2 regions of the Streptomyces sp. NPDC020801 genome follow, and region 1 is predicted to be linked to the other one. Evidence: riboswitches for the same ligand, from Rfam matches in the RefSeq annotation. Region 1 holds a riboswitch; the other holds the start of a gene.
The links. Region 1 has a riboswitch for glycine ahead of gcvP (aminomethyl-transferring glycine dehydrogenase). Riboswitches for the same ligand answer to the same signal wherever they lie in the genome.
Positions count from the first base shown of each region.

Region 2: linked by a shared signal. The riboswitch ahead of gcvT (glycine cleavage system aminomethyltransferase GcvT) and the one ahead of gcvP (aminomethyl-transferring glycine dehydrogenase) in region 1 are both predicted to bind glycine.

Region 1 covers NZ_JBIRST010000015.1:202,247-210,907, reverse strand. The annotation lists gene ACH4UM_RS28340 (FHA domain-containing protein) at 1-680, shown strand, start outside; gene ACH4UM_RS28335 (MerR family transcriptional regulator) at 722-1,459, shown strand; gene ACH4UM_RS28330 (bifunctional nuclease family protein) at 1,544-2,017, shown strand; gene ACH4UM_RS28325 (MerR family transcriptional regulator) at 2,204-2,848, shown strand; gene ACH4UM_RS28320 (DNA polymerase IV) at 2,935-4,356, shown strand; gene ACH4UM_RS28315 (PRC-barrel domain-containing protein) at 4,363-4,746, opposite strand; glycine riboswitch at 4,860-4,954, shown strand; gene gcvP (aminomethyl-transferring glycine dehydrogenase) at 5,131-8,016, shown strand; gene ACH4UM_RS28305 (molybdopterin-binding protein) at 8,067-8,486, opposite strand; gene ACH4UM_RS28300 (ABC transporter ATP-binding protein) at 8,550-8,661, opposite strand, start outside.
Region 2 covers NZ_JBIRST010000012.1:239,434-248,094, reverse strand. The annotation lists partial or broken gene ACH4UM_RS25315 (IS481 family transposase) at 1-27, shown strand, start outside; gene ACH4UM_RS25310 (GH25 family lysozyme) at 24-578, opposite strand; gene ACH4UM_RS25305 (phosphatidylinositol-specific phospholipase C domain-containing protein) at 676-1,707, opposite strand; gene ACH4UM_RS25300 (L-serine ammonia-lyase) at 2,078-3,445, opposite strand; gene glyA (serine hydroxymethyltransferase) at 3,575-4,837, opposite strand; gene gcvH (glycine cleavage system protein GcvH) at 4,866-5,243, opposite strand; gene gcvT (glycine cleavage system aminomethyltransferase GcvT) at 5,394-6,533, opposite strand; glycine riboswitch at 6,691-6,791, opposite strand; gene ACH4UM_RS25280 (AAA family ATPase) at 6,964-7,674, shown strand; gene ACH4UM_RS25275 (enhanced serine sensitivity protein SseB) at 8,222-8,661, shown strand, end outside.

The DNA.
Region 1 (8,661 bases):
GTGGTCAGGGCGCGCCGTCTGTTGACCCTGCCCAGTCGGGCGGCATAGGTTTCGGGCAACCGTCAACCTCAGGTACGGGTGGAGGGTTTGCCGCCGGCCCGTACGCGTCCAATGCCCCGGCGGGGCAGCCGCGGCAGGAGGATCCGTCCATGTCGGCCCTGGTGTGTACGAGGTGCGGTAACCGCAATGCGGAGAACAGCCGCTTCTGCTCCAACTGCGGTGCGCCGCTGAGGGGTGGCGCGGTTCCGGAGCGTCCGTCGGAGACGACGTCCACGATCTCGATCTCCGGTCTCGAGGCCTACGACGCCGAGGCCACCGGACAGACACCGATGCTGTCTCCGGAGGCGCAGGCGGCCGTCGACGCACTGCCGCTCGGCTCGGCTCTGCTGGTGGTGCGCCGCGGACCGAACTCCGGCAGCCGCTTCCTGCTGGACGGCGACCTGACCACGGCCGGGCGTCATCCGCAGAGCGACATCTTCCTGGACGACGTGACCGTCTCGCGCCGCCACGTCGAGTTCCGGCGCAGCCCGGACGGCTCGTTCACGGTGGCCGACGTCGGCAGCCTGAACGGCACGTACGTCAACCGGGAGCGGATCGACCAGGTCGCTCTGTCCAATGGAGACGAGGTGCAGATCGGCAAGTACCGGCTGGTCTTCTACTCGAGCCGGCAGGGAATCTGACCTCCCCCGGACTCCGTCCGGGGGGACCCCAGGGAAGGTCCATGCTTCAAACACCGAGCGGCGGTGCCGGACACGGCACCGCCGCCGCGGACAGTGGACTGATGAGTATCGGCGCGGTGCTGAACTCACTGCGTGACGAGTTTCCCGAGGTCACCATCTCCAAGATCCGTTTCCTGGAGTCGGAGGGCCTCGTAGAGCCGCGGCGCACCCCCTCGGGGTACCGCAAGTTCAGCGCACAGGACGTCGAGCGCCTCGGCCATGTACTGAGGATGCAGCGGGACCACTACCTGCCGCTGAAGGTGATCCGCGAGCATCTGGACGCGGTGGAGCGCGGCGAGGCGGTGCAGCTGCCGGTGCTGAGCCGGCAGCGCGACGGCGAGGCGGTGCCCGTGCCGTCCGAGGCACCCACGGCGGCCCGGATCGGGCGGGCCGAGCTGCTGGCCGCCGCCGGGATCGACGGCGGCGACCTCGAGGAGTGGGAGTCGTACGGGCTTGTCACCCCCTTGGCGGACGGGGTCTATGACGCCGAGGCGGTCACCGTCGCCTCGCTCATTTCGGAGCTGGGGCGTTTTGGTATCGAGCCCCGGCATCTGCGGGTGATGAAGGCGGCCGCCGACCGGGAGGCCGGTCTCGTCGACCAGGTGGTGGCTCCGCTCAAGCGGCACCGCAACCCCCAGACCAGGGCTCACGCCGAGGCCCGTACCAAGGAGCTGGCGGCGCTCACGGTGAGGCTGCACTCCGCGCTGGTGCAGACTGCCCTGGGCGTCCGTCTGCCCTGAGCGGGCGGCGCCGCGGCGGCCGGATCGGCTCCCCGTTTCCGGCCCGACTACCCAAACGTCCCGGGCACGGCCTAGGGTTGCTGTGTGAACGAGCTCGATGTCGTAGGTGTCCGGGTCGAAATGCCCTCCAACCAACCGATCGTGCTCCTGCGCGAAGTGGGAGGCGACCGGTACCTCCCCATCTGGATCGGGCCGGGCGAGGCCACGGCGATCGCCTTCGCCCAGCAGGGCATGGCCCCTGCGCGGCCGCTGACCCACGACCTGTTCAAGGACGTGCTGGAAGCCGTCGGCCAGGAGCTCACCGAGGTGCGCATCACGGACCTGCGTGAGGGTGTCTTCTACGCGGAGCTGGTCTTCGCGAGCGGGGTCGAGGTGAGCGCCCGCCCGTCCGACGCCATAGCGCTGGCCCTGCGGACGGGGACGCCGATCTACGGCAGTGACACGGTGCTCGACGACGCGGGCATCGCGATCCCGGACGAGCAGGAGGACGAGGTGGAGAAGTTCCGCGAGTTCCTCGACCAGATCTCGCCGGAGGACTTCGGCACCAGCAACCAGTGACCCCGGACGTCCGGCGAGTGCGTCCCGAGGTCTCCCGCAAGCGCATTCGGCCAGCTGTTCCCTGCGGTGGGGCACGGGAAACCACTCTTAGGGTGATTATCACTCGGCGTGCCGAGTGTGGCGATCGTTGACGCACCCCTGGTGACTGCCTACCGTCGAGGAGGCAGGTCAAGGACGGAGGTCGGCGTGAGAAGCAGCGGCGACGGTACGGCTGGGGGTGCCCCCGGACGCGGTGTCGGGGCAGGCGTCCCGTACCGGCTTCACGGCGGCGCGGCCGACCACGCTCCGCAGCGACCGACGGCCGTGCCGAGCGGCGGAGGGGCGACGTCCATGGCGTCCGAGCAGATCGGCTACCGCGGTCCGACGGCCTGCGCGGCCGCCGGGATCACCTACCGGCAACTGGACTACTGGGCGCGCACCGGCCTCGTGGAGCCCAGTGTGCGGCCCGCCTACGGCTCCGGCACCCAGCGCTTGTACAGCTTCCGCGACGTCGTCGTTCTGAAGATCGTCAAGCGGTTCCTGGACACCGGCGTGTCGTTGCAGAACATCCGTACCGCTGTTCAGCACCTGCGCGAGCGCGGCTTTCGCGACCTGGAGCGCATGACGCTGATGAGCGACGGCGCCACCGTCTACGAGTGCACCTCGCCCGACGAGGTGCACGCCCTGCTCCAGGGCGGCCAGGGCATCTTCGGCATCGCGGTCGGCGTGGTGTGGCGTGACGTGGAGAGCGCGCTGTCACAGTTGCACGGCGAGCGCATCGACACCGGGGAGACCCTGGTGGGCCACAATCCCGGCGACGAACTCGCCAGGCGGCGCAACCGGGCGGTCTGACCCGGCAGGCGGAGCCCGGGCCGGTGGTTCGGCGAGTGCCGGGCCACGCGGGGCCATTGTCAGTGGTGTGGTGCAGCATCGGACATGTGAGAAGCGCGCCCACGATCCTGCATCTCGACATGGATGCCTTCTTCGCCTCGGCGGAGCAGGCGTCCAAGCCGAGCCTGCGCGGGAAGGCCGTCGTCGTGGGCGGGCTCGGACCGCGCGGTGTGGTGGCCACCGCGTCGTACGAGGCCCGGGTCTTCGGTGTGCACTCGGCGATGCCGATGGCCCAGGCACGGCGGCTGGCACCGAACGCCGCGTACCTGGTGCCGCGCTTCGGCTTCTACCGGTCCATCAGCGAGCAGGTGATGGCGCTGCTGCGGGCGCTGTCGCCGCTGGTGGAGCCGCTCAGTCTCGATGAGGCGTTCGTGGACCTGGAGGCCGGGGGAGCGGCCTGGGACGCGGAGTCGGCCCGGCTGGTCGGGGGGAGACTGCGCGCCGAAATCCGGGCCGCCACGGGCCTGACGGGCTCCGTGGGGCTGGCCGCCTCCAAGATGCTCGCGAAGATCGCCTCGGAGCAGGCCAAGCCGGACGGGCTGGTGCTCATCGAGCCGGGCACCGAGCGGGCCATGCTCGGGCCCATGCCGGTGCGGACCCTGCCGGGCGTGGGACCCGCGACGGGCGACCATCTGCGGCGGGCCGGGATCCACACCGTCGACGAGCTCGCCGAGGCGGGCGAGGACGAGCTGGTACGGCTGCTGGGCAAGGCACATGGGCACGCGCTGTACGCCATGGCACTCGCGCACGACGAGCGGCCCGTCGTCGCCGAGCGCGAGACCAAGTCGGTGTCCGTCGAGGACACCTACGACGTGGACATCCACGACCGCCTCCGGGTGGGCCTGGAGGTGCAACGGCTCGCCGACCGGTGCGTACGGCGGCTGCGGGGGGCAGGGTTGTCCGGGCGGACCATCGTGCTGAAGGTGCGGCGGTACGACTTCTCCACCCTTACCCGGTCCGAGACCTTGCGCGGGCCGACCGACGACCCGGCGGTGGTGCGCGAGGCGGCGGCGCGGCTGCTGGACTCCGTGGACACGACGGGCGGTGTGCGGCTGCTCGGCGTGGGCGTGACCGGGCTCGCCGACTACACCCAGGAGGACCTGTTCGCCCAGGCGGCGGGCGGCCGGGTGGAGGGCCCTGCCGAAGAACAGGCGGACGAATCTGCCGAGGAGCAGCCGGCGCCCGCCGAACGGCGCTGGCCCGCCGGCCACGACGTACGGCACACCGAGTACGGGCACGGCTGGGTACAGGGCAGCGGCCTGGGCCGGGTCACCGTCCGCTTCGAAACCCCCGGCTCCGGGCCGGGCCGGGTACGGACGTTCCGCGTGACCGATCCGGCGCTGGAGCCGGTGGACCCGCTGCCCCTGGTCACCCGAAGACCGGCCGAACCAGCCGCCATGCCGGCGGCGGAGCCCGACGCGGACACCGGGGCGGGCGGGGGCGAGTCTCCGGCCGAGGCCCGTTCCTGATCCTTTTCAGGCCTCCTCCGGGCCCGAGCCCGAGCCCGCGAGTTTGCCGAAGTCGTGGTCCGGGAGCGTGGGGGGAGGGGCCACGTCGAGGCCGTAGTGGTGGTAGAGCTGCAGTTCCTGTTCCGGGGACAGATGACGGCCGACGCCGAAGTCGGGGGCGTCCTTGATCAGGGCCCGGTCGAAGGGGACGCGCAGGGCGCCCTCCACCAGTTCGCTGGGCTCCAGGGGCACGAAGGCGTCCCGGGAGAACAGGCCGGTGCGTATGGCCGCCCACTCGGGCACACCGGTCGCGTCGTCGAGGTAGACCTCGTCCACCGTGCCGATCTTGTGGCCATTGCGGTCGAACGCCTTGCGGCCGATCAGATTGCGCGGATCGATCTCGGTGTGCACGGTCCCTCCACTTGGTCGCGACTCCTCCGTAAGCACTACAAAAGAGCACATTCGGCCGGGCGGCCACTCGAAGACCCGTGCGCCCGGCCCGCTGGTACGCTGGCAGCGGCTGCTGACCCCGTGCGGGAGAGTCCTCCAGCATCATCGGAGGCGCCGAAGGAGCAAATCCTCCCCGGAATCTCTCAGGCCCACGTACCGCACGGACGAGGTCACTCTGGAAAGCAGGGCGGGTGTCGACGGCTTCCGCTCTCACCGACGGTGAAAGCCGGGAGCCCTCGGGCAGCCCGGTGAAGCTCTCAGGTTGAGATGACAGAGGGGGAGGCCGTCGGGACACCCGCGCCGTGGTGTCCCTCGAAGGTCGCGTCAGACCAGGAGGCCTCCGCAATGACCACCCAGCGCATTCCGCTCTCCGAACTCGAACAGGGCATCCCCTTCGAGCAGCGCCACATCGGCCCCGACCACGAGGCCCGGGCCAAGATGCTCGCGCAGGTCGGCTACGGCTCGCTCGACGAGCTCACCGCCGCCGCGGTGCCGGATGTGATCAAGAACGCCGATGCGCTCGACCTGCCGGGCGCCCGCACCGAGGCCGAGGTGCTGGCCGAGCTGCGCTCCCTCGCCGACCGCAACCAGGTCCTCGCCTCGATGATCGGTCTCGGCTACTACGGGACGTTCACGCCGCCCGTCGTCCTGCGCAACGTCATGGAGAACCCGGCCTGGTACACGGCCTACACGCCGTACCAGCCGGAGATCTCGCAGGGCCGGCTCGAGGCGCTGCTGAACTTCCAGACCATGGTCGCCGACCTCACCGGCCTGCCGACCTCGGGCGCCTCCCTCCTCGACGAGGGCACGGCCGCCGCCGAGGCGATGGCCCTGTCCCGGCGCATGGGCAAGAACAAGAACGGCCTCTTCCTGGTCGACGCGGACGCGCTGCCGCAGACCATCGCCGTGATCGAGACCCGCGCCGAGCCGACCGGCGTCGAGGTCGTCGTCGCCGACCTCGGCGCGGGCATCCCGGCCGACATCGCCGGGCGCGAGATCAACGGCGTGCTCCTGCAGTACCCGGGCGCCTCCGGTGCCGTACGCGACCTCAAGCCCGTCATCGACCAGGCGCACGAGCTGGGCGCCCTGGTCACCGTCTCCGCCGACCTGCTGGCCCTCACCCTGCTGAAGTCGCCCGGCGAGCTCGGCGCGGACATCGCGGTCGGCACCACCCAGCGCTTCGGGGTCCCGATGGGCTTCGGCGGCCCGCACGCCGGCTACATGGCGGTACACGAGAAGTTCGCCCGCAGCCTGCCCGGCCGTCTGGTCGGCGTCTCCGTCGACGCCGACGGCAACAGGGCATACCGCCTCGCCCTGCAGACCCGCGAGCAGCACATCCGCCGCGAGAAGGCCACCAGCAACATCTGCACCGCCCAGGTGCTGCTCGCCGTCATGGCCGGCATGTACGCCGTCTACCACGGCCCCGAGGGCCTGAAAGCCATCGCGCAGCGCACCCACCGTTACGCCACGATCCTCGCCGAGGGCCTCAAGGCCGGCGGTGTCGAGGTGGTCCACGGTGCCTACTTCGACACCCTGACCGCCAAGGCCGAGGGCCGGGCCGCCCAGATCGCCGCCGCCGCCCGCGCGGCCGGCGTCAACCTGCACCTGGTCGACGCCGACCACGTCTCGATCGCCTGCGACGAGACCACCGCGCGGGCCCAGCTCCGTGCCGTGTGGTCCGCCTTCGGCGTCGCGGGTGACATCGACGCGGTGGACGCCGCCGCCGATGAGGTGCTGCCCGAGGGACTGCTGCGCACCGACACCTACCTCACTCACCCGGTCTTCCACCAGCACCGCTCCGAGACGGCGATGCTGCGCTACCTGCGCAGGCTGGCCGACCGTGACTACGCGCTCGACCGCGGCATGATCCCGCTGGGCTCCTGCACCATGAAGCTCAACGCGACCACCGAGATGGAGCCGGTGACCTGGCCGGAGTTCGGCCAGCTGCACCCCTTCGCGCCCGCCGAGCAGGCGCAGGGCTACCTCACCCTGATCCGTGAGCTGGAGGAGCGGCTCGCCGAGGTCACCGGCTACGACAAGGTCTCCCTGCAGCCGAACGCCGGATCGCAGGGCGAGCTGGCCGGTCTGCTCGCCGTGCGCGGCTACCACCGCGCCAACGGCGACGACCAGCGCACCGTCTGCCTCATCCCGTCCTCCGCGCACGGCACCAACGCCGCCAGCGCCGCGATGGCCGGCATGAAGGTCGTCGTCGTCAGGACCGCCGAGGACGGCGAGATCGACGTCGAGGACCTGCGGGCGAAGATCGAGCGGTACCGCGACGAGCTGGCCGTGCTGATGATCACCTACCCGTCCACGCACGGCGTCTTCGAGGAGCACGTCGCCGGCATCTGCGCCCAGGTCCACGAGGCCGGCGGCCAGGTGTACGTCGACGGCGCCAACCTCAACGCCCTGGTCGGCCTCGCCAAGCCGGGCCACTTCGGCGGCGACGTCTCCCACCTGAACCTGCACAAGACGTTCTGCATCCCGCACGGCGGCGGCGGTCCCGGCGTCGGTCCCGTGGGCGTAAGGTCGCACCTGGCGCCGTACCTGCCGAACCACCCCATGCAGCCCGCGGCCGGTCCGGAGACCGGTGTCGGCCCGATCTCGGCGGCGCCCTGGGGCTCGGCGGGCATCCTGCCGATCTCGTGGGCGTACGTCCGGCTCATGGGCGGCGAGGGCCTCAAGCGCGCCACGCAGGTGGCCGTGCTGTCCGCCAACTACATCGCCAAGCGCCTCGAGCCGCACTACCCGGTGCTCTACACCGGCCCCGGCGGCCTGGTCGCGCACGAGTGCATCATCGACCTGCGGCCGCTGACCAAGGCGACCGGCGTGACCGTGGACGACGTGGCCAAGCGGCTGATCGACTACGGCTTCCACGCGCCGACGATGTCCTTCCCGGTGGCCGGCACGCTGATGATCGAGCCGACCGAGTCCGAGGACCTGGCCGAGCTGGACCGGTTCTGCGAGGCGATGATCGCCATCCGCGCCGAGATCGAGAAGGTGGGCTCGGGCCAGTGGCCGGCCGAGGACAACCCGCTGCGGAACGCGCCGCACACCGCGGCCACGCTCGGCGGCGAGTGGGACCACGCCTACAGCCGCGAGGACGCCGTCTTCCCCGCCGGGGTCTCGGCCGCCGACAAGTACTGGCCGCCGGTGCGCCGTATCGACCAGGCCTTCGGCGACCGGAACCTGGTCTGCTCCTGCCCGCCGCTGGAAGCGTACGAGGACTGAGCGAGCGGCTCACGGGCCCCCGTCCGACCCGGGCGGGGGCCCGTGCCGTCTCACGCGGTGGCCAGGGAGACCTCGGTCGACTTGATCAGGGCGGTGACCCGCATGCCCGCCGACAGGCCCAGATCGGTGGCGGACTCCCTGGTGATCACGGCGGTGAGCTCGCCGCCTTCCACACCGATCTTGACCGAGGCCATGGCGCCGCCGGCGGAGATGCCGGCGACCGTGCCGGGCAGCCGGTTGCGGATGGAGAGGCCGTCGACCTCTCCCGTGGCCAGGGCGACCTCCGTCGCCTTGACCAGGGCGCGCACGGGGGTGCCCTCGTCGAGGGCCAGGTCCTCGGCGGCCTCCCGGGTGATCGCGGCGGTGAGCCGGCCGCCCATGTCCAGACTCACCTGGACGATGGCCATGGCCTCGCCGGAGGTGACTGCGGTGATCGTGCCGGGCAGCTGGTTGCGGATGCTCAGGCTCATGGGCGTGCCTCGCGGAGGTGGGGAGCGTGATGAATGATCACCCACCGTAGGGGGAACGGCGCCTCAAGCCGGGTAGGCGTGCGTCTGCGTCGCTTTGACCGTCGCCCAGACCGGCGCGCCCGGGTGGAGGCCGAGTTCGGCGGCGGCGACTGTGGTCAGGTCGGCCGCCAGGGCG
Region 2 (8,661 bases), on a different contig from region 1:
CCCAACCTCACGGGGCAATACACCTAGGCGCCGGCCCACTCCCGCAGTGCCGCCCTGCTGCCGAAATTGGCCACGTTCTTGTCGTTGGGCTCGTCGGTGTACTGGTGGAAGCGCCAGTCGGCCTTGATGCGGGGGTGGCCGGCGGTGACGTAGTCGGCGATCCACAGTCCGTCGCCCGCGTAGGAGGTGGTGTCGATGCCGAGCCAGAAGTTGCGGTTGGTGTAGAGGATCACCCGGTTGTGCGGCCGTAGTTCCTTCACCTTGCGGATGAACTGGTCCTTCTCGGAGTTGGAGGCATGGCTGCCCTCGCCGGTGGTCTCCCAGTCGACGGCGAGGATGTCGCCCGTCCTCTCGGGGGCGTGGGAGACGAAGTACTCGGCCTGGGCCGTGACGTCGCCCGGCCACAGGAAGTGGTAGAAGCCGACGACCAGACCGGCGTCCCGGCCGTGCTTCGTCTGGGCGCTGAGTCTGGAGTTGACGTAGGAACGGCCCTCCGTCGCCTTGATGAAGACGAAGGAGAGGCCGTCCGTGCCGTAGGTGGTGGACTGGTAGGCGCTCACGTCGATGCCGTGCAGCATGCAAACTCCCTGAAGGTGCCGTGGGGGGGGAAAGGAGTTGGTTGGTTGAGTTCTGCCCCGTCTCCCGTACGGACGATCCCCTCAGGGCGTTCGAACATCAGCTCCGGTCGACCACCGAGCCCAGTACCGACGCCGGCTTCGACGACCAGTCCGAGGTGATCACGCTCGCGTGGTCGGCGGCCAGGAGGGCGAGGCGGGCGGCCACCTCCGCGTCCGTGGGGCTGGTCGAGGAGATCGCGGGGGAGACACCGGCGGCGTCCGTGGTGATCAGGATGTAGTGGTTCTTCGAGTAGAACGACGTGTCGTAGCCGTTGGTCACGTAGGTCGCCGCGTCGCCGTCGAAGAACACGAACCACGGGCGGATCGAGGCGTCGTAGCGGCTGGTGCGCGGGTCGCCGGCCGTGGCGTGGAGGACGGCAGGGAAGGCCTGCGCCTCCCCGATGCCTCCGGCCGCGTACAGGTCACGCAGGTGGTCGCCGTACTCCTGGTCGGTCCAGTAGTGGTCGAAGGGGTTGGCCTGCTCCACCGTGCCGGGGATCAGCTCGAAGAGGACCTTGCCGGTCAGGGCGTCCCGGGACGGCCAGGCATCGGCCCGCGCGGCCGAGTCCAGCGAGCTGTACGTGCCGCCCAGCAGGTCGGACGGCTTGTAGACCATGCTGCCGAGCCTCTGCCGCACCAGTGTGTCGAACTCGTCGGGTCCGAGACCGATGTTGTTGTTGAAGCCGTTCTTCATCTCCACCTTGAAGACGATCGGCCGGTGGTCCGGGTGCAGCTGGTGCCAGGCGGCGATGTTGTCCAGACAGCTGCCGAGGTCCTGGTTGCGGCTCTTGCTGTACAGCTCGGCCGGGGACTTCGCGGCCTCGCAGTTGTTGTCGTCGCCCAGCGGGTTGCTGTGGCTGACCCGCCAGCGCCGGCTCAACGGATCCGTGTAGACGTCGAGTTCCAGCAGCGAGGCGCCGGAGTCCAGCGCCTGCGCGAAGTACGTGTACTTGGCCTTGTCGTAGGCGTTGTGCGTACCGATCGCCGTCGTCTGCGAGAACTTGGGCGCCGACGCACGGGCGTTTCCGGGCACCACCAACAGCAGCGCGGCGGCTCCCAGCAGCGCCGCCAGTCGTCTTGCCACACGCATGGGTCAACTCCCCTTCGCTGTCGCCGAGTCGGCGGCAGCGTAGGGGTAAGTGGTTACTGTGCGGTAGCCCCTGGGGGAACAGGAACCACTTCGGCGTTCGACGATGTTCAGTGCCGCCGGGCGGGCGGGCCCACGCCGCACTCGATGACATACCGCGTCGGCGGCCCAGGGGCCGAGGCAGACGCCCGGCTGAGCCATGCCGGGTGTTCAGCCCCTCGGCGTCCTTCACCCCGCCTCGACATGAGGCTGACGGATTCGATGTCGCAGACCTCGTGCGGGGAGGTGTTGCGGGGTCAGATCCCGAGCACGCGGATGGCGGGGTCGCACAGGACGAGGAGAGAATTGAACGCGCTGGTCAGGGCCCAAGTCCTCAGCACTCGATGATGTTCACGGCCAGCCCGCCCCGGGCCGTCTCCTTGTACTTCACCGACATGTCGGCGCCGGTGTCCTTCATGGTCTTGATGACCTTGTCCAGGGACACCTTGTGCGAGCCGTCGCCGCGCATCGCCATGCGGGCGGCCGTGACGGCCTTGACCGCGGCCATGCCGTTGCGCTCGATGCAGGGGATCTGGACCAGGCCGCCGACCGGGTCGCAGGTGAGGCCGAGGTTGTGCTCCATGCCGATCTCGGCGGCGTTCTCCACCTGTTCGGGCGTGCCGCCGAGGACCTCGGCGAGGGCACCCGCCGCCATCGAGCAGGCGGAGCCGACCTCGCCCTGGCAGCCGACCTCGGCGCCGGAGATGGAGGCGTTCTCCTTGAACAGCATGCCGATCGCGCCCGCGGCGAGCAGGAAGCGGACCACGCCGTCCTCGTCGGCGCCGGGGATGAAGTTGATGTAGTAGTGCAGGACCGCCGGGATGATGCCGGCCGCGCCGTTCGTCGGGGCGGTCACGACCCGGCCGCCGGCCGCGTTCTCCTCGTTCACCGCCATCGCGTAGAGCGTGATCCACTCCATCGCGCGGGCCGTGGCGTCGCCCTCGGCGCGCAGCTGGCGCGCGGTGACCGCGGCGCGGCGGCGCACCCTGAGGCCGCCCGGCAGGATGCCCTCACGGGTCATGCCGCGCCCCACGCACGCCTGCATCACCCGCCATATCTCCAGCAGCCCCTCGCGGATCTCCTCCTCGGTGCGCCAGGCCCGCTCGTTCTCCAGCATGAGGGAGGAGATCGACAGGCCCGTCTCCTTCGTCAGGCGCAGCAGCTCGTCGCCCGTGCGGAAGGGGTACTTCAGGACCGTGTCGTCGAGCTTGATGCGGTCGGCACCCACCGCGTCCTCGTCCACGACGAAGCCGCCGCCCACCGAGTAGTACGTCTTCGTGAGCAGCTCGGCCCCCGAGGCGTCGTATGCCCACAGGGTCATGCCGTTGGCGTGGTAGGGGAGCACCTCGCGGCGGTGCAGGACCATGTCGTCGTCGAAGGAGAACGCGATCTCGCGTTCGCCGAGGAGGCGGAGCCGGCCCGAGGCCTTGATCCCCTCCACCCGCTCGTCCGCCGTCTCCACGTCGACCGTGCGGGGCGAGTCGCCCTCCAGGCCGAGCAGCACCGCCTTCGGGGTGCCGTGGCCGTGGCCGGTCGCGCCGAGCGAGCCGTACAACTCCGCGCGCACCGACGCGGTCCGCTCCAGCAGGCCCTCGTTGCGCAGCCGGCGGGCGAACAGGCCGGCCGCCCGCATCGGGCCGACCGTGTGGGAGCTGGACGGGCCGATGCCGATCGAGAACAGGTCGAAGACCGAGATGGCCACGGTGACTCCTCAATGCAGCGGTGCTGCGGGGTGGTACGGCGGTGGTGCGGGGGCGCCGGGGTGGCGGCGGGGCGGGCACCGCGCACGGAGTGTGGTCCTCGGGCCGTGCGCGGTGCCTTGAGCGGTGACTTACTTGTTCAGACCCGGGTACAGCGGGTGCCTGTCGGCCAGGGCCGTCACCCGGGCCTTCAGCGCGTCGGCGTCGTGGGACGGCTTCAGCGCCTCGGCGATGACGTCCGCGACCTCGGCGAAGTCCTCGGCGGTGAAGCCGCGGGTCGCCAGGGCCGGGGTGCCGATCCTGAGGCCCGAGGTGACCATCGGCGGGCGAGGGTCGTTCGGGATGGCGTTGCGGTTGACCGTGATACCGACCTCGTGGAGGCGGTCCTCGGCCTGCCGGCCGTCCAGCTCCGAGTCGCGCAGGTCGACCAGGACCAGGTGCACGTCCGTGCCGCCGGACAGCACGTCCACACCGACCGCCCGGACGTCGTCCCGCACCAGGCGCTCGGCCAGGATGCGGGCGCCCTCCAGGGTACGCCGCTGGCGCTCCTTGAAGTCCTCGCTCGCCGCGACCTTGAAGGCCACTGCCTTGGCGGCGATCACATGCTCCAGCGGACCGCCCTGCTGACCGGGGAAGACCGCGGAGTTGATCTTCTTCGCCAGCTCGGCCGTGGACAGGATCACACCGCCGCGCGGGCCGCCCAGCGTCTTGTGCGTCGTGGTGGTGACCACGTGGGCGTGCGGCACCGGGTTCGGGTGCAGACCCGCCGCGACCAGGCCCGCGAAGTGCGCCATGTCGACCATCAGGTACGCGCCGACCTCGTCGGCGATCCGGCGGAACGCGGCGAAGTCCAGCTGCCGCGGATACGCCGACCAGCCGGCCACGATCAGCTTCGGCCTGGACTCCTTCGCCAGCTTCTCCACCTCGGCCATGTCGACCAGGCCGTCCTCGCCCACGTGGTAGGCGACGACGTCGTAGAGCTTGCCGGAGAAGTTGATCTTCATGCCATGGGTCAGGTGGCCGCCGTGCGCGAGGTTCAGACCCATGATCGTGTCGCCGGGCTTGAGCAGCGCGAACATCGCGGCGGCGTTCGCCTGGGCGCCGGAGTGCGGCTGTACGTTGGCGTGCTCGGCGCCGAACAGCTCCTTGATGCGGTCGATGGCGATCTGCTCGACCACGTCGACGTGCTCACAGCCGCCGTAGTAGCGGCGGCCCGGGTAGCCCTCGGCGTACTTGTTGGTGAGGACCGAGCCCTGCGCCTCCATGACCGCGACGGGGGCGAAGTTCTCCGAGGCGATCATCTCGAGCGTGGACTGCTGGCGGTGCAGCTCGGCGTCGACCGCGGCGGCCACGTCCGGATCGAGCTCGTGCAGGGGCGTGTTGAGAACGGTCATCTGCTCAGTCATGTGCTTCCGTCCGCCCTCAGCCGGTGGTCTCGGCGGCGTACTCCTCGGCGGAGAGCAGGTCGGCCGGCTCCTCCGAGACGCGCACCTTGAACAGCCAGCCACCCTCGAAGGGCGCGGAGTTCACCAGCGACGGGTCGTTCACCACGTCCTCGTTGATCTCGGTGACCTCACCGCTGACCGGGGAGTACAGGTCGGACACCGACTTGGTCGACTCCAGCTCACCGCAGGTCTCGCCCGCGCTCACCGTGTCGCCGACCTCCGGGAGCTGGGCGTAGACGACATCGCCGAGCGCGTTGGCCGCGAACTCCGTGATGCCGACCGTCGCGACGCCGTCCTCGGCGGGCGACAGCCACTCGTGCTCCTTGCTGTAGCGCAGCTGCTGGGGGTTGTTCATGTCCTGAATTCTCCTGTACGCGGGGAGTGCTGGTGGATGAGGGACTGCGAAAGGGACGTGCGTGACCAAGGGGGAAGGTACGGGTGTACGCGGTTTACGGGAGGTACGGGCTGTACTGCTCCACGTCACGCCCGGCCGGCTACGACGGTGTCACTTCTGCCGCTTGTAGAAGGGCAGCGCCACGACCTCGTACGGCTCGTGGCTGCCCCGGATGTCCACGCCGACACCTGGCGCGCCCGGCGCGGCGTGCGCGGCGTCGACGTACGCCATGGCGATCGGCTTGCCCAGGGTGGGGGAGGGGGCGCCGGAGGTGACCTCGCCGATCACCTGGCCGGCGGCGACGACCGGGTATCCCGCGCGGGGCACCCGGCGCCCCTCGGCGACCAGGCCGACGAGCACGCGCGGCGGCTGCGAGGCGGCGCGCTCGGCGGCGGCCTGCAGGGCCTCGCGGCCGACGAAGTCGCCCTCCTTCTCGAACTTGACCACCCGGCCGAGACCCGCGTCGAAGGGGGTCAGCCCGGTCGTCAGCTCGTGCCCGTACAGCGGCATGCCCGCCTCCAGGCGCAGCGTGTCGCGGCAGGACAGCCCGCACGGGACGAGTCCGGCGCCCGCGCCGGCGTCGGTCAGAGCCTGCCACAGCTTCTCGGCGTCGGCCGGGGCGACGAACAGCTCGAAGCCGTCCTCGCCGGTGTATCCGGTGCGCGCGATCAGGGCGGGGACGCCGGCGACCGTGCCGGGCAGACCCGCGTAGTACTTCAGTCCGTCCAGGTCGGCGTCGGTGAGCGACTTCAGGATCCCGGGGGACTCGGGGCCCTGCACGGCGATCAGGGCGTAGTCGTCCCGGTCGTCGCGGACCTCGGCGTCGAAGCCGGCCGCCCGCCCGGTGAGCGCGTCGAGCACGACCTGGGCGTTGGAGGCGTTGGCGACGACCATGTACTCGGTCTCGGCCAGCCGGTAGACGATCAGGTCGTCCAGGATGCCGCCGTCCTCCCGGCAGATCATGGTGTAGCGGGCGCGGCCGACACCCACGGAGGCGATGTTGCCGACCAGGGCGTAGTCGAGCAGCGCGGCGGCCTGCGGGCCGGTGACGGTGATCTCGCCCATGTGGGACAGGTCGAAGAGACCGGCCCTCGTGCGCACGGCGAGGTGCTCGTCGCGTTCGGAGCCGTAGCGCAGCGGCATGTCCCAGCCGGCGAAGTCGGTCATCGTCGCCCCGAGCGAGCGGTGCAGCGCGTCGAGCGCGGTATGACGGAGCTGATGGGACGGCTGATGGGATTCGGTACTGCTCATCGGTCGGTCTCCAAGGCATGACGGCGAGGACGGATCTCGTGTCCTCCCCATCTGTCATCGGAACCTGAGAGGTTCGCCATGACCGCCGTAGGACGGACGATCACGGTTTGCACCTTGGGTGGAGCCACTGCGGCAGCGGCCCGCTTTTCAGATGTGCCTCGCCCGCGCGGTAACGGGGCCTGAGAGATTCAAGGGAGGGACTTGCTCCTTCGGCGTCCCAGCGAGACGGCTGGCTGGGAACTCTCCCGCGCGGATTCAAGCGGCCGGTATGCAGTTGGCGCGGACATCATTGCACGCCCGGCGCGCTTGTGGCAGAGCGGCACTTGTAACCGGCCTGTGGCCGTACGCGCACGAAACGGCTGTACACCTCGCATTACCTTCTCTTTACACTCGACGGGGAGGTGAACTGTCACCACCCCAGGGGAGGACGATGACGGTGAACAGGACCCCGGCGTACGCGACGAGTCAGGCCCTCGCACTGCCCGAGCGGGTCCTCGCCCTGCCCCGGCGGCCCGGCGTCCCGGCGGGGACGCCGCGGAGCGGCGAGCGGGCGGGGACGCCCGGGCCGGTGGTCCGCGATCTGCGCGGGCGGCCGGCCGGCCGCGGCCCGCGCGCGCTGCTCTTCGGCCCGCGCGACGTCGTCGTGGTCACGGGCCTGCCCGGCAGCGGCAAGTCGACGCTGATGCGGCGGGCGGTGCCCGGCACCCGGATCGACTCCCAGGACACCCGCGATCGATGGGACGCCCGACTGGCGCCGTACCTCCCCTACACGGCCTACCGCCCCCTGGTCCGCCTCGCCCACTACGCGGGTCTGCGGCGCGCCCTGCGTACCGGCGAGGGCGTCGTGGTCCACGACTGCGGCACCCAGGCCTGGGTCCGGGCCTGGCTGGCCCGCGCCGCCCACCGCCGCGGCGGCACGCTGCATCTGCTTCTGCTGGACGTCACCCCCGACACCGCCCTGTCCGGCCAGCGCGAGCGCGGCCGCGGCGTCTCCCGCTACGCCTTCCTCCGCCACCGCCGAGCCGCCACCCGCCTGCTGAACGCAGCGGAGCGAGGCGGCTTCCCGCCGGGCTGCGCCTCGGCGACCCTGCTGGACCGGACCGCGGCGACCGGCCTCCGGCGCATCGGCTTCACGAGGTGAGGGACAGGGACAGGGACAGGGATAGGGATAGGGACGGTGATAGGGATAGGGACAGGTATAGGGATGAGGACGGATTGCGCGGGTGCGGCTTTGCGCGCGGGCGGGCGTGCGTGGTCCTGGGGGAGGGGCCGTGGGCACGCGGCCCGGACCCGTCGGAAGGCACACGCCGGCGGTCAAGCGGTCAAGCGGTCAAGTCGGCGGTCAGGCGGTCAGGCGGTCAGGCGGTCATGCGCTCATGCGCGAGGGGGCACGGGCGAGGTCCCGCAGCGGGTGCGGAGGGGTGGTCCCGCACGGCACGCGTGCGTACGGTCCCGTCAGGTGTGCCGGTGTCGCGTGGCCCCGGAGGGTCTGCGTGTACGGCTCCGCACAGGGCGCGGCGCGCGGGCGTGGCGGGCGGGCCTGGCGTGGCTCCGCGCGGGGTGTGCGGGGACCGTCCCGCTCCGGATGCGGTCACGGCTCCGTACCAGGGAGCGCGCGCCACGGGCGTCCGCGTCCGCACCCGATAGCCTTTCGGTCACAGCAGTGGTTCTCAGCAGGCGGTAGGCAGATGGACTTCCCGGCGGACTTCTCCGCGGACTTCCCGGCACAGGCGCACCCCCACCCGCACGGCGGATGGCCCGGCAACGAGCTGGAGGAGGTCCTGTCGGCATCCCTCGGCATCCCGTCGGCCGGCGCCCGGATCGTCGAGGTGCTCGCCCGCAGCTTCCTCTGGGTGCCGCTGCCCAATGGACGTGGCCCGCAGGGCGGTCCGCTGGACCTGCCCACGCTGGAGATCGACGGCCAGGCGTATGTGCCGGTGTTCAGCTCCGAGGAGCAGTTCCGCCAGGTCGCCGGCTCCCACATGCCGTACACCATCGCCCCCGCCGTGGAGTTCGCCCGCGGGCTCCCGCCGCAGGCCGGTATCGCGATCAACCCGGACGGCGTCGTCGGCCTCCCGCTGCCGCCGCCGGCCGTGGCCGAACTGTGCCGGGCGGGCCGCACCCCGCT